Regions from separate parts of the Streptomyces sp. NPDC013187 genome, predicted to be linked through region 2. Evidence: riboswitches for the same ligand, from Rfam matches in the RefSeq annotation. Region 2 holds a riboswitch; each other region holds the start of a gene.
What was found. A riboswitch is a leader RNA that binds a small molecule or an ion and turns the genes downstream of it on or off. The one in region 2 is predicted to bind cyclic di-AMP.
Positions count from the first base shown of each region.

Region 1 (3,497 bases), on a different contig from region 2:
CCCGGGCAGCGCGCCCGGCTCCAGGCGTCCCTCGCCGCCGGGGAGAGCGGCCTCCTGGAGACCGGCGTCGAGGAACTCCTCCGCTACGACGGCCCCGTCGAACTCGCCACCTGGCGTTTCGCCACGCAGCCGCTCACCCTCGGTGGGCAGCGCATCGAGGCGGGCGACCCCGTCCTCGTCGTGCTGGCCGCCGCGGACCGCGACCCGGAGCGGTTCGCCGATCCGGACGTACTGGACCTCTCCCGCCGCGACAACCAGCACCTCGGATACGGCCACGGCATCCACTACTGCCTCGGCGCCCCGCTCGCCCGCCTGGAGGGCCAGACCGCCCTCGCCACCCTCCTCACCCGCCTCCCGGACCTTCGGCTCGCTGCGGATCCGGCCGAGCTGCGATGGCGCGGCGGCCTCATCATGCGCGGGCTGCGCACGTTGCCGGTGGAGTTCACACCGGCAGCACCGGCAGCACCGGCAGCACCGGCCGAACGTGACGAAACATCAGACCTGTGATCTTCACGTGATCTGCGCGGCATGAACTTGTGACAAGTGATCGTCTGCCGATACGTTCACCCATCAACGCGGAGGGATTCACGCCGCGTCGGTCACTGCTGTCGCGTGAAAGGTCTCCGTATGCTCTCCGGGAACGGTCGGCACCGTCGCCCCCGCCAGGCTCCGGCTCTCCTCGTCGCGGCCGGAGTGACCGGCTCCGCCATCGCGATCCCGCTCCTCGGGGCCTCCGGTGCCAGTGCGGCAGACGGCACGACCTGGGACAAGGTCGCCGATTGCGAGACCGGCGGTGCGTGGAGCGAGAACAGCGGCAACGGTTACTACGGCGGCCTGCAGTTGTCCCAGGAGGACTGGGAGAACCACGGCGGCCTCGACTACGCCGCGAGCGCCGATCTGGCCAGCCGCTCCCAGCAGATAGCCGTGGCCGAGAGAATCCTCGCCGACCAGGGAGTCGGCGCGTGGCGCACCTGTGGACTGCTCTCCGGCCTCGAGCAGGGCAAGGGGTCGGACTCGTCCGGGTCATCCGATTCGTCCGGCTCGTCCGGCGAGGTCGACTCGCCCGGCCTGCTCGACTCGCTCGGTTCGTCCCCCTCGGGCAGCCCTTCCTCCTCTCCTTCGTCATCGCCTGACGCGACATCGACCTCGAAGGATGAAACCGCCAAGACGGACAAGTCGACCGAATCCGCTGGTTCGTCACAGAAGCGGCAGTCCGACAGCTCATCGCCGGACGCCTCCGAGAGTGGCAAAGCCGGCAAGGCCCAGCAGGGCGACGACTCCTCGCGGCTGACCGACACCGGCTCCGGCCGTCATCGCGGTCCCAGTGCCGACGAAACCGGCGCGCCCGGCAGCGATCGCGCGGAGAAGTCCACGGGGCGTCACTCCGCGGGCGCCGACGAGGGTTCCGGGGACGCGTCCGAAGGTGCCTACATCGTGGGTATCGGCGACAGCCTCTGGTCCATCGCCGACGCCCTTCGGGTCGGCGGCGGATGGCAAGAGCTCTACGAGAGCAACGAGAACGAGGTCGGCGCCGACCCGGACCTCATCCACCCCGGTCAGGCGCTCACGGTCGAGGGCGAAGCGGACGAGAGGTAGCTGTTCGGGCAGTGCGGAAACGGCGGTCGAAGTCGCCCCGAAACCGGGTGAGTTCACGTCATGTTTCGCGCCGAATGTCCCGTATAAGCGCGGTGAGAGATAGATCTCAGAAGCCCTGATCGTCTTTGAAATTCGGCGGATCACCTGTCTACGGTCGTGATCGCTCGTCACCGCGAGCCCCGGCTGCCGCAACGCCGAATCCTGCCAGCGGCCGTACGGGAACAGTCGTCGCGTCAAGCGCCGTAGGCAGGAGCGGGGGACCCAAGGTAGGTGCCCGACCGGCCGGTTGTGCCGGAAGGGCTTGGGGTGAAGCCGTGTCCCGGGAGGGGCGCGGCCGGGCAACTCAACCGGCCCGAACCCGACAGCTCACCTCGCAGGCGTCGGTGAGGGGATCTCTCCATGCTGTTTTCCGGCAAGGGCACGCACCGCCGTCCGTCCAAGGCCTCTCGGGTCATCGCCATCGCCGGTGTCACCGGTGCCGCCGTCGCCGCCCCGCTGATGGCGGCCGGCAACGCCTCCGCCGCCACCGCGTCCGAGTGGGACGCGGTCGCCCAGTGCGAGTCCGGCGGCAACTGGTCCATCAACACCGGCAACGGCTACTACGGCGGTCTGCAGTTCTCCGCCTCCACCTGGTCCGGCTACGGCGGCACCAAGTACGCCTCCACCGCCGACCAGGCCACCAAGGACCAGCAGATCGAGATCGCCGAGAAGGTCCTCGCGAGCCAGGGCAAGGGCGCCTGGCCGGTCTGCGGCAAGGGCCTGTCGAGCGCCGGTTACACCGGTGGCGGCTCCTCCAGCGACTCGGGCAGCTCCTCGCAGAGCCAGAGCCAGAGCACCGAGACCCGCGAGACCCAGCAGCAGCCGGCCTCCCGCTCCGACGAGCGCCCGGCGGCCAAGAAGACCGTCACCACCCCGACCGGCAAGAAGGTCAAGAAGGGTGACGGCGAGTACAAGGTCACCAAGGGCGACACCCTCAGCTCGATCGCCGCGGACCAGAAGGTCAAGGGCGGCTGGGAGAAGCTCTTCGAGCTGAACAAGGACATCGTCGAGGACGCCAACCTCATCTACCCGGGCCAGCAGCTGCACCTGAAGTAAGCAGCGGCCCGCACGGGCCCCCCGGGGTCCACGGTCTCCCCGCCCCGGTGCGTCATCCCCCGTACGCACCGGGGCGGGGTTTTTTCGGGAACCGGCTTTGTTCCGTTCGGAAACAATTTACTCTCGGTTCTGTCCATGGGGTGGGCGACCCGGTGGCCGATCGCCCGGAGCCGGTTAGGCTCATGTCGCGAGCCACCACGGCCCGCACCTCGCCGGGTCCACGCGACCCGCGTCACCGCGTCACATTCAAGAAGGAGATGCTCGTGCCGTCCATCGACGTCGTCGTAGCCCGGGAAATCCTGGACTCCCGAGGCAACCCCACGGTCGAGGTCGAGGTCGGCCTCGACGACGGCAGCACCGGTCGTGCCGCCGTCCCGTCCGGCGCCTCCACGGGCGCCTTCGAGGCCATCGAGCTCCGCGACGGCGACTCGAACCGCTACCTCGGCAAGGGTGTGGAGAAGGCCGTCCTCGCGGTCATCGAGCAGATCGGCCCGGAGCTGGTCGGCTACGACGCCACCGAGCAGCGCCTGATCGACCAGGCCATGTTCGACCTGGACGCCACCGACAACAAGGGCTCGCTCGGCGCCAACGCCATCCTCGGCGTCTCCCTCGCCGTGGCCCACGCCGCCTCCGAGGCCAGCGACCTCCCCCTCTTCCGCTACCTGGGCGGCCCCAACGCGCACCTGCTTCCGGTGCCGATGATGAACATCCTGAACGGCGGCTCGCACGCCGACTCCAACGTGGACATCCAGGAGTTCATGATCGCCCCGATCGGCGCGGAGTCCTTCTCCGAGGCCCTGCGCTGG
Region 1 is NZ_JBIBAF010000015.1:87,830-91,326, reverse strand. Features, by position in the region: gene ACFY5B_RS29430 (cytochrome P450) at 1-507, shown strand, start outside; gene ACFY5B_RS29425 (transglycosylase family protein) at 628-1,596, shown strand; cyclic di-AMP (ydaO/yuaA leader) riboswitch at 1,825-1,991, shown strand; gene ACFY5B_RS29420 (transglycosylase family protein) at 1,996-2,691, shown strand; gene eno (phosphopyruvate hydratase) at 2,955-3,497, shown strand, end outside.
Region 1: it holds a riboswitch for cyclic di-AMP, as region 2 does, so the genes downstream of both, ACFY5B_RS29420 (transglycosylase family protein) here and ACFY5B_RS09470 (peptidoglycan DD-metalloendopeptidase family protein) in region 2, are expected to answer to the same signal.

Region 2 (3,497 bases):
GCCAGATCCGGAACCCACTGATCCGGAAATGGCTCCAGACGGTCCGGAAGGCGAAATGGCCGCCGGTGTAGGGCTGGGGATCGGTGTAGTCGAAGACGAGGCGTCCGTTGTTCCACCAGCGGACCCTGGAGCCGTCGGACACGATCCGCACCCGGTTGGGCTCGTTCGGCACCAGCAGCGGCTCCGTGTAGTCGAAGACCAGGGGGCGGACGCCCGGTTCGCCGACGTAGCGACGCAGCCGGGTCGTGGTGTTGTAGTTGGCGCCGTAGCCCGCGTAGTACGTCGTGAGGTGGTCGTACTCGTCGAGGGCTCCGCCACGCGGTGTGGCGAAGAGGTCGTCCGGGGAGCGGACGTCGGTCGCGTTCCAGAAGTTGTTGAGGTCCGAGACCCGGTCGTTGACGCCGCCCTCGGAGACGGGGATCGCGGTGTATTCGAGCAGGTACGGCCCTTCGAGCCGCTGCCTGAACCACACGGTCGCGCCGCTCGGCACGTCGATCTCCAGCGCGCCGCGCGAGGCGGTCACGGTGCCGCCGTCCTGAAGTTCGGTCGCCCACTGGCCGAGACCGTGGCAGAAGTCGTCGTGCGCGAGGAGACGGCGCTGCGGGGACGCGGCGTGCGCGGTGGCCGTTGGGGCGAGGGCCGCCAGGGCGGCTCCGGCGGCCAGGGCTCCGAAGCCTCTGCGGGTGGTCGGCACGAACGCTCTGCGGGTGGTCGGCACGGTGACACCACTCCTCGGGATCCGCCGGGAAGGCTCTGGAAAGCGCTTGCACTCCGGCCGTGATCACTCTGTCCCAACTGCCGCCGTCTGTCGATCCCTTGGGCGAGCGGCGGCACGCCCGCACACCGAAGGCCGGACCCGGGGATCGGGGCCCGGCCTTCGGTCGCGTGTCAGGCAGGTGGTCGTGCGGTGGGTCAGCCGACGGAGACGCCGTGCGAGCGCAGGAAGGCGACCGGGTCCACGTCCGAGCCGTAGTCCGGCGTGGTGCGGATCTCGAAGTGCAGGTGCGGTCCGGTCACGTTGCCGGTGGCGCCCGACAGGCCGACCTGCTGCCCCGCGGTAACGGTCTGGCCGGCCGAGACGGAGAGCTGGGACAGGTGGGCGTACTGGGCGTAGTAGCCGTCGTCGAGCTTGATGACGACCTGGTTGCCGTACGCGCCGCCCCAGCCGGCGGAGACGACCGTACCCGCGCCGACGGCCTTGAGGGAGGTGCCGGTCGGGACGACGAAGTCGACACCGGTGTGGTAACCGCTGGACCACATGCTGCCGGACATGTGGTACGGGGTGCCGACGGTGGCACCGGCCACCGGGAGGGTGAAGCCGCTGGAGTTGCTCTCGGCGGCGGGCTCGGCGGCGGCCGGCTTCGCTGCGGTCTCGGCCTTCGGGGCCGAATCGGCGGCGGAGGGCTTCGGGGCCGAGGCCTTCGGCGCGGACGGGGCCGAGGCCTTCGGGGCGCTCGCCGCCTTCTTGCCGATCGACAGCTTCAGGCCCGGGTGGATCAGCGACGGGTCGGAGCCGACGGCGTCACGGTTGTCGGCGTAGAGCTTTTTCCAGCCCCCGCTGACGTGCTGCTCGTCGGCGATCTTGGCGAGGTAGTCGCCGGCCTTCACGGTGTACGTGCGGACGCCGTTGGCCTTTTCGGCGGCCTTTTTCCCGGCGGCCGGAGCGGACTGGACGGCCTTTTCCGGAGCCGACTGCGGGGTGGCGGCGTGGGCGCCGGCGGCTCCCATGAGCGGCAGGGCGAGAGCGGCCCCGCCGGTTCCGGCGACGGCGATGGAGCGGGTGAAACGCTGGGTCTTGGGGCGGCGGTGCTTACCCTTCGCGGGCATGGCGAATTCCTCTCCGTCGCCTGCGAGGTGAGCTGTCGGGTGCGGGCTGGAGATGCCCGGCCGCGCCGGGGCGCGGCTGAACCCCAAGCCGTTCCGGGAACCGGAACAGGCGTCTTACCTGTGGGTCCCCCGCTCCTGCCGTGGTTCGGGTCAGTGTGTGCGGGCTCCGGGCGGCGGCAGGATTAGGCGTCCGTCCGGATTGGTGTGGAACGTAAGCGACCACGACGCAATAGGACAAGCTTGCGGTTGCGCGACGGGGTGTTTTTCTTGACGCGTCGCCACATGTGCCGTCACCGAGCGTGGATTACCGATCTCTCGCTTTGCTCAATGACCCTGAATATTGCGGGGATTACGTGAACATGGCGACAGCACATCGTCACGAATATGACGATGGTCACGCACCCCGACCTCATCTCCTTTACGATCGGGGCACGTTATCCCTAAGCGGCTAAAATTCCCTATTCGGACAGAATGACTACTTCCGCTTAAGCCGGACGATAGCGGCGTCCAGATCCCCGCGCACACTGACCCGCAGTCCGTGGTGAAGCAGTACGGCCCCTCGGTGAACTTCGCCCGTTTCGAGGCATTCATACGACTCTGTCGAGTCGAGGCCGCGCAGCCGGAGCGTCGGAACGGGCTCGCCGTAGCGCTGGGCCTGGAGCCATGCGAAGACGACGGTCTCGTCGCCGAGGACGTACTGCACGGCGCTCAGCCCGCCCTCCGGAGGCCGCAGCCGGTACTGGTCGCCGCGCTGCACCACGGGCCGGATCTCCTTGTAGAGCCCCACCCACTCCGCCGCCTCGGCCAGCTCCTCCGGCGTCCACTTCGCGAGGTCGCCACCGACCCCGAGCACCCCGGCCATGGCGCTGACGAACCGGAACCGCAGCGAGCTGGCCCGGTGGTTGAGCATGGCGTTCGGACTGTCGGTGACCCAGGCGGCCATGACCCGGGCCGGATGGATCTGACTGAAGCCGTGCTGGATGGCGAGCCGGTCGAGGGGGTCGGTGTTGTCGGAGGTCCACACCTGGTCCGTGCGGCTCAGCACACCGAGGTCGATCCGCCCGCCGCCACCCGAGCAGGACTCGAAGGCCACCCCCGGGTGGGCGGCCCGCAGCCGGTCCAGCAGGGCGTACAGGCCGTGCACGTGGTCGACCCACAACCGCTGCGGGTAGGCGTCGTCCGGCCAGCCGGCGTCGGTGAAGCAGCGGTTGAAGTCCCACTTCACGTAGTCGATCGGCGCACTGGAGAGGAGACCGTCGAGCTGCTCCCACAGGTACTCCCGGACGTCCTCGCGGGCGAGGTTGAGTACCAGCTGGTTACGGAACTCCGTCCGCTTTCGTCCCGATTGGTACTGCACCCAGTCCGGGTGCGCGCGGTACAGGTCGCTGTCCGGGTTGACCATCTCGGGCTCTACCCAGATGCCGAACTGCATCCCGAGGCCGTGCACATGGTCGGCGAGCGGCTTCAGCCCGCCCGGGAAGCGGTCGAGGTTCGGGGTCCAGTCGCCGAGCCCGGCCCGGTCGCTGGTACGCGCCCCGAACCAGCCGTCGTCGACCACGAACAGCTCGACACCCATCGCGGCGGCCCGCCCGGCGAGCTCCCGCTGCTGCTCCTCGGAGATGTCGAACTCGGTCGCCTCCCACGAGTTGAACAGCACCGGCCGGTCCCGG
Region 2 is NZ_JBIBAF010000004.1:197,035-200,531, forward strand. Features, by position in the region: gene ACFY5B_RS09465 (DUF6250 domain-containing protein) at 1-694, opposite strand, end outside; gene ACFY5B_RS09470 (peptidoglycan DD-metalloendopeptidase family protein) at 913-1,827, opposite strand; cyclic di-AMP (ydaO/yuaA leader) riboswitch at 1,832-1,988, opposite strand; gene ACFY5B_RS09475 (alpha-galactosidase) at 2,303-3,497, opposite strand, start outside.

Region 3 (3,497 bases), on a different contig from region 2:
CCCGCCGAGGAGCGCAGCGCACGCAGTTCGGCGCCCAGTTTCCGGCGGCGCACCGCGGGACCGTGCTGCATGGGCTCCTCCTTACTCCTTCGGAGCCACCCAAATACGGTCTCGCGTCGCAGAGTTCACCGCTTTGAGCGACAGATATATGCATATCTTGGTGGATCGCCGACCTTCACGGGTGTTCTGGTGGCAGTCTGACGACGAAGCACCAGTCCGGGACCGTACTCGAACCATCCGCTCCGTGTCGGGCTACGGTCCCGTGGGAAAGGGACGACGTCGCCATGGCAGACCATCTGGAAGCATCCGTCACTCTGCCGAGCGATCCCGCCTCGGTCTCCGCAGCGCGTGCCTATGTGGTGAGCACGCTGGCGGAGTGGGGCCTGCCGGCGGACACGGACGTGTCCGACACCGTCCGGCTCATCATCTCGGAACTCGCCACCAACGCCGTCCAGCACACCTTCGGCCAGTCGCCCACCTTCACCGTGGACGTCGAGCTGGACCGCGACGAACGGCTGCGCATCGGTGTCACGGACAGTCATCCGCGCTTCCCCAGACGCCTGCCCGCAGCCGTCCAGCAGGACAACGGCCGCGGCCTGGTCATCATCCGCTGGCTGACCGCCGAGTGCGGCGGCAGACTGCGCATCCGCCCGACCCGCGAGGGCGGCAAGACCATCTCGATCGAACTCCCGTGGGCCGTTCCGGTCCGGCCGGTGACGACGGCGGGCCAGCAGGAGCCGTAGCCGGTCACAGCAGAACCTGAAGGACCCGGCCGACCTGAAAGATCTGACGGACCTGACAGACCCGGAGGACCTTCCCCCTGGTGCTCTCGATGCACCCCGGCCCGCGCGACCCGCATCCGGGCCATTCCCGCGGCTCTACGCCGCCCACTCCGGGCCCTGCGACCCGCCGGAGCCCGCGGCCGTCACCGGTGCCGAGCCGACGCCTCCCGGTGTGCTGCCGCCCCTCGAAGCCCCGACGGCTGCCCGACAGTGCGCCGCAGCGGTGCGGGGACCCTGATCTCGGCCCCCTCCGGCTCCTCCTCGGTGGTTTCCTCGGCGCCGTCCCGTTCCCCGTGCAGCCCCGCTCGTCGCACCAGCCGGGGGAGTACACCCCACAGTCCGACGCAGACCAGGAAGGTCGCGGCGCCCGCGGCGATGCCACCGGCACGGCCCGTGGTCACGTCGACCACCAGCAGCACCGAACCGCTGAACGCGAACACCAGCACGCTCAGACCGGTCGTGGCCAGGCGCGAGGAGACCTGCACTATGCGGGGCTTGGCGCCCTGCTGGAAGAGGGAACGGTGCAGAGCGGCCGGCGCGGTGAAGAGCGCGGCGGCCAGGACCGCCAGCAGCAGCGTGATGACGTAGGTGACGCGCTGGACCGTGTCGAGGTCCCCGAAGCGCGAGGTGAAGGCCAGCGACAGCAGGAAGGCGAAGAGGATCTGCACACCCGTCTGGGTGACGCGGAGTTCCTGGAGCAGCTCGACGAAGTTGCGGTCGGCGCGTTGCAGCGGAGTCTCGTTGCGCGCGGTGCAGGGACGGTGCTCGGCCATGACGTCACGGGTATCCACTTGCGCCCGTGTCACGCTCCGGCGTGCGGCGGCGCGTCATCAACGCCGCCGCACGCCGGGCGGATCACTTCACGCGCCCGTACCAGACGCTCTTGGTCCAGATCTTCTGCAGCCGCACCACGTCCCCGCTCTTCGGGGAGTGCCAGAGCTTGTTCTTACCCGCGTAGATACCGACGTGGTACACGTTGCTGCCCGAGTGGAAGAACACCAGGTCTCCCGCCTTGCGGTTCTTGGCGGAGATGTGGCGCGTCTTGTTGTACTGCTGGGCAGCCGTGCGGGGGAGCTTCTTGCCGGCCTTCTTGAACGAGTAGAGCGTGAGCCCGGAGCAGTCGAACCGGTGCGGCCCTATCGCCCCGTACTTGTAGGGCGAACCCTTCTTGGATGCCGCGATCTGGAGTGCCTTGGTCGCCGGTGTGGCTGCCGCGGCCTCGGAGGTGAAGCCGGGGGCCACGATCGAGCCGCCCACCGCGGCGATGGTGAGCGCCGAGGCCGTACCGGCTCGGGCCATGAGCGACGGGACACGATTGAGCGCAGTCATGCGCAACCCTTCGTCAGCCGCCTGTGAAGGATGACCTGTCGGATTCGGGCTGACAAAGTTGCCCGGCCGCTGACGCGGCTTCACCCCAAGGGCTGCTCGGAGCCGGTCATGGCGTGACCGTCCCGGCGACCCGTCGTGCTTGGGTCCTCCACTCCTGCCGATCCACTCCTGTCGACCGGTCATCCGGGCGGCGGCAGGACTCGGCGTCCGCCCGGATCGCCCCGCCACAGCGGCGGGGGCTTGTCGTCAAGCAGGGATCTTGGCGCATGCCTGTCCGGATTTCCCAACGGAACCGGGGATTTGTGTTGTTACTCACCACTCACCCGTTCGGGTGGACACGTGTGCGTTCGCGCCACTGTCCACGCGTTCGCGGACCGTCGGACCAGGCATGGAATGTCCCATTCCGCCCCGGGGCTACGCGCGTTGCGCAACCGGAAGGGCCCCAAAATCGGTCTCCCGCCTACTCCGAACAGGGGTACGTCTTTTGGTCCGTTTCAACTCAGCCCCGGAGGCTCCGCCGTCGCGTCGGGCGTCCGGGTCGACGGCTCGCGTCAACTGACGGGTTCCGGGGGCAGGGTGAGCCGCGCCGTGCGCCGCTCGCCGTCCAGCACCCGCAGCGCCCGGGCCAGGGTGCCGGCGTGCAGTTCCGTCTCGCCCCGCTGGTGCATCAGGGCCAGCGCGTCACGCAGTGCGGTCGCCTTGCCGACGAGGGCCTGGGCGGCACGCAGCCCGCGATACGTGTCACCGTCCCGGGCCGGGTTGATGCGGCCGAGCAGATCGACCACGTCGAGGTAGCGGTCGATCAGTTCCGCTTCGGCGCGGGTCAGGGCGGGCAGCGGCGGCAGCTCGGGCGGGAGCATCGGGGCCTCACCGTCCGGTCGGCGGGGCGAGGGTGGCCTTGCGGCTGGGGATGATCCCGTCCACCAGGCCGTACTCCACCGCTTCCTGCGCGGTGAGGACCTTGTCCCGCTCGATGTCCGCGCTCACCTGCTCCCGGGTGCGGCCCGTGTGCAGCGCGAGCATCTCCTCCATCCGGTTCCGGATGCGCGTCAACTCATCCGCCTGGATGGCCAGATCGCTCGCCTGACCGTGGATCGGCTCGGGCAGCGCCGGCTGATGGATCACCAGGCGCGCGTCGGGCAGCGCGAATCGCTTGCCGGGTGTGCCCGCCGCCAGCAGCACCGAGGAGGCGGCACCGGCCTGGCCCAGGAGAATCGTCTCCACGTCGCAGGAGACGTACTGCATCGTGTCGTAGACCGCCGTCATCGCATGGAAGCTGCCGCCGGGAGAGTTGATGTAGAGCGAGATGTCGCGCTCCGGGGCCTGGTGCTCCAGATGCATGAACTGGGCCATGACGTCGTTCGCCGAGGTCTCGTCCACCGGCGC
Region 3 is NZ_JBIBAF010000012.1:133,551-137,047, forward strand. Features, by position in the region: gene ACFY5B_RS25885 (helix-turn-helix domain-containing protein) at 1-71, opposite strand, end outside; gene ACFY5B_RS25890 (ATP-binding protein) at 285-743, shown strand; gene ACFY5B_RS25895 (DUF6328 family protein) at 926-1,555, opposite strand; gene ACFY5B_RS25900 (C40 family peptidase) at 1,638-2,111, opposite strand; cyclic di-AMP (ydaO/yuaA leader) riboswitch at 2,115-2,327, opposite strand; gene ACFY5B_RS25905 (hypothetical protein) at 2,663-2,971, opposite strand; gene ACFY5B_RS25910 (ATP-dependent Clp protease proteolytic subunit) at 2,979-3,497, opposite strand, start outside.
Region 3: it holds a riboswitch for cyclic di-AMP, as region 2 does, so the genes downstream of both, ACFY5B_RS25900 (C40 family peptidase) here and ACFY5B_RS09470 (peptidoglycan DD-metalloendopeptidase family protein) in region 2, are expected to answer to the same signal.

Region 4 (3,497 bases), on a different contig from region 2:
GAGGATGGTCTCGGACTCCCCGCCCCGGTTGCCGTCGACCCACGCCGAGTAGACGTCGGCGGTGTCGACGAAGTTGCCGCCGGCGGCGGTGTAGGCGTCGAGTACGGCGAACGACCGGTCCTCGTCGGCGGTCCAGCCGAAGACGTTGCCGCCGAGGGCGAGCGGGAAGACCTCGAGGTCGGAAGAGCCGAGCTTGCGCAGAGAAGTCATGCTCGACGTCAACACCCAGAGGGGAACGCCTCATTCCGCGGTGAACGCAAAAGCCCTGTAAACACTCCCCGCCCGGTGTGCGCCGCCGCACACGCCCGGAAAACGACCGACGGCCCTGACGTCGGGGGGTCGTCGTCAGGGCCGTCGGTCGTTCAACGCACGCCTACCGCTTACGGGTTCAGTCCCTTGCCGCGCAGCCACGCCACCGGGTCGATGCCGCTCGCGGATCCACCGGAGTGGACTTCGAGGTGCAGGTGCGCCCCGGTGACGTTGCCGGTGGCGCCCACGCGGCCGATCACGTCGCCGGTGCTGACCTTCTGGCCGACGCTGACGCCGATGGAGGACTGGTGCGCGTACCAGATCTCGGTGCCGTCATCGAGGGTGAGGACGGTCTTGTAGCCGTACGAGCCGTTCCAGCCCGCCTCGGTGATGGTGCCGCTGTGCACGGCCTTGATCGGCGTACCGGTCGGAGCGGCGAAGTCGAGGCCGGTGTGGTAGCCGGAGGACCAGTAGGCGCCGGCCTGACCGAACGTCGAGGTGAGGGTGTACGAGGAGGTCGGCAGCGTGAACTGCTTGGCGAGGGCGGCGAGGCGCTCGGCCTCGGCCTTCTTCTCGGCCTCCTCCTCCGCCTTCTTCTTGGCTTCGGCGGCCTTGGCCTTGGCTTCCTCCTCCGCCTTTGCGACGGCCTCCTTGGCCGCCTTCTCGGCGGCGGCCGCGGCGTCCTCGGCGGCCTTGGTCTCGATCTGCTCCTGCTGGTGCTCGACCTGAGCCATGATCCGGGCACGCAGCGCGTCACCGGCGCCGGCGCGGGCGCCGGACGTGTCCTTCGCGGTGTCCGCGGTGGCGGTGCCGAGGCTGCTGAGCGGGGTGGCGGAACCTTCGGGGGTGTCGTCGTCCGAGATGAGGGAACCCACCGAGGGCAGGTCCGGCACGGAGATGGACACCGGGGGCTTGCCGGTCTGGGCGCTGGCCATGCCGCCGGCACCCACGGCGGCTATGACGCCGACGCCCAGGACGGTGGAGCTGCGGGCGAGGCCTCCGCCGCGCTGCTTGGTGACGCGATGCCGGCCACGGACGGGACGGATGGACTCCTCGGTGGGGTTCCACTCCTGGAACGGGCCCTCGTCGGTGCGCTGACCGCCGTAGCCGAAGGTGTCGGTGTCGCGCGTCGGCGCGTACGGGGCCGTGGGGGCAGGCCGGTTGGACGCCACGTGGGCGTACTCCTTTCCTTCCTTCTCGCCTACCGGGTTAGCTGACGGGTTCGGAGCAGGAAGGTCTCCTACGCGCGTATACCGCCCGTGCTCGCACGGTGGTGTACGCCCGATTCACCCCAAGTGGTGGTTCCCCGGTTCCCTTTCGGGATTCGGCGCGTGCGCACGGAGCCGCCTTCTGTGACGGCTGGGACGACCGCGCTGCGTTATCGAACGTTAATGGAGGCGCGAGGGGTATTCCAGCGATTCCACTTGATCATTAACCTTTTTCGCGCGGACTTACCTGCCATGACCGGTTTAAATCGGGCGAGTTGACCGCTCCACAAGTGACTGACGAGTTTTGACGGTGTGTCAGTTGTTATGCGGAACGGGGTGGTTCGCTCACCGAACATAATGACGTACCGGGAATGCACCGAGGGCCGGAATCCGTTTGGATTCCGGCCCTCGGCCTTCAGTAGCGGGGACAGGATTTGAACCTGCGACCTCTGGGTTATGAGCCCAGCGAGCTACCGAGCTGCTCCACCCCGCGTCGTTGTGTCACCAGTGTACGCCATCCGCGGGACCGCTCGCACACACCCGCCGTTCCGGCTCCGTGCTCAGCGCGGCAGGTGGCGGTTCGGGGCCTTGGCCTGCTCCTCGTGCTCCGGGAGGACGAGGACCTCCACCCCCTGAGCCGCCAGGAGGCCGCTGCCGTCGGCGTCCGTCACGAAGGTGTCCGGCTCGCGCCAGGCCGTGACGACCCGTCGGACACCCGCGTCGAGGATCAGCCGGGCGCAGGGTGCGGGGCGGGAGGCGCGGTGGGCGCACGGCTCCAGGCTGCTGTACACCGTCGCGCCGGGCAGGCGCGGGTCGTCCGGGTCGAGCTTCGCGAGGGCCGCCTCCTCGGCGTGCACCACCGGGTCGCCGCCCTCACGGGAGTGGCCGCGGGCCAGTTCCGTGCCGTCGGCGGCGACCACGACCGCGCCCACGCTGAACGCCGTGTCCGACGGCGGACAGCGCTCGGCCAGCTCACAGGCGCGGGCCAGCCAGTGGTGGTCGGCGGCGGCGGGCAGGGAACCGGTGCCCGGGGCGGTCGGCTCGTAGCGCATCAGGACGACGTCTTCGATCCGCCGCGACTCCAGCAGCCGGAGCCGACCGTCCTGGTAGCCGCCGGGGCCGAAGAGCCGGGGCGCCCGCGGGTCGCCCACGAAGAGCGGGGCGAGGACCAGCTGGAGTTCGTCGGCCAGGCCCTGGGTGAGGAGCTGGGTGTGGATCAGGCCGCCGCCCTCGACCATGAGCCGCCGTACGCCCCGGACGTCGTGCAGGTGCGTGAGCAGCCGCCGCCAGTCGAGGTCCGCGCCGAGCGGGACGACGTCGGTGGCCAGTCCCAGCGCGCGGGCGCGTTCCGCGCCCTGGCCGGTCGTGTAGAGGACCTTCTCGCCACCCGTGTGCCAGAAGCGGGCGTCCGGGTCGAGGTCGCCGGAGCCGCTGACCGTGACCTTGAGGGGGTACTCGGGCTTGCCCGCGGCCGTGCGTGCGGACCGGCGCCGCTCCGAGTTCACCAGCAGGCGCGGGTTGTCGGCGCGGATGGTGCCGGCGCCGATCAGGATCGCGTCGACGGAGGCCCGCACCTCGTCGACCCGGTCGAAGTCGGCCGGGCTGGACAGGAGCAGGCGGTCGGGTCCGGTGTCGTCCAGGTAGCCGTCGAGGGAGACGGCGGCGGACAGCAGGACGTACGGGTGAGGCATCGGTGCTCCGCGGCTGGTCGGGACGGCCGGACTGGACAGGTCTTGGTTCAAGTTTGAAACAAACCTACACTGGCGGCATGACGACTCGCTGGCTCAGCCCCGATGAGCAGCGCGCCTGGCGCGCCTACATCGCCGCCTCGCTGCTCCTGGAGGACGCGATCGACCGGCAGCTCCAGCAGGACGCCAGCATGCCGCACCTTTACTACTCCATCCTGTCCGTCCTGTCGGAGTCCCCGGAGCGGCGACTGCGCATGACCGATCTCGCGGAGCGGCTGAAGATCACGCGCAGCCGGCTGACGTACGCGGTCACGCGGCTGGAGAAGGACGGCATGCTGCGGCGCGAGGCCTG
Region 4 is NZ_JBIBAF010000033.1:22,083-25,579, forward strand. Features, by position in the region: partial or broken gene ACFY5B_RS39070 (aldo/keto reductase) at 1-210, opposite strand, end outside; gene ACFY5B_RS39075 (M23 family metallopeptidase) at 381-1,421, opposite strand; cyclic di-AMP (ydaO/yuaA leader) riboswitch at 1,433-1,589, opposite strand; tRNA gene ACFY5B_RS39080 (tRNA-Met) at 1,877-1,950, opposite strand; gene ACFY5B_RS39085 (dihydrofolate reductase family protein) at 2,018-3,148, opposite strand; gene ACFY5B_RS39090 (MarR family winged helix-turn-helix transcriptional regulator) at 3,226-3,497, shown strand, end outside.
Region 4: it holds a riboswitch for cyclic di-AMP, as region 2 does, so the genes downstream of both, ACFY5B_RS39075 (M23 family metallopeptidase) here and ACFY5B_RS09470 (peptidoglycan DD-metalloendopeptidase family protein) in region 2, are expected to answer to the same signal.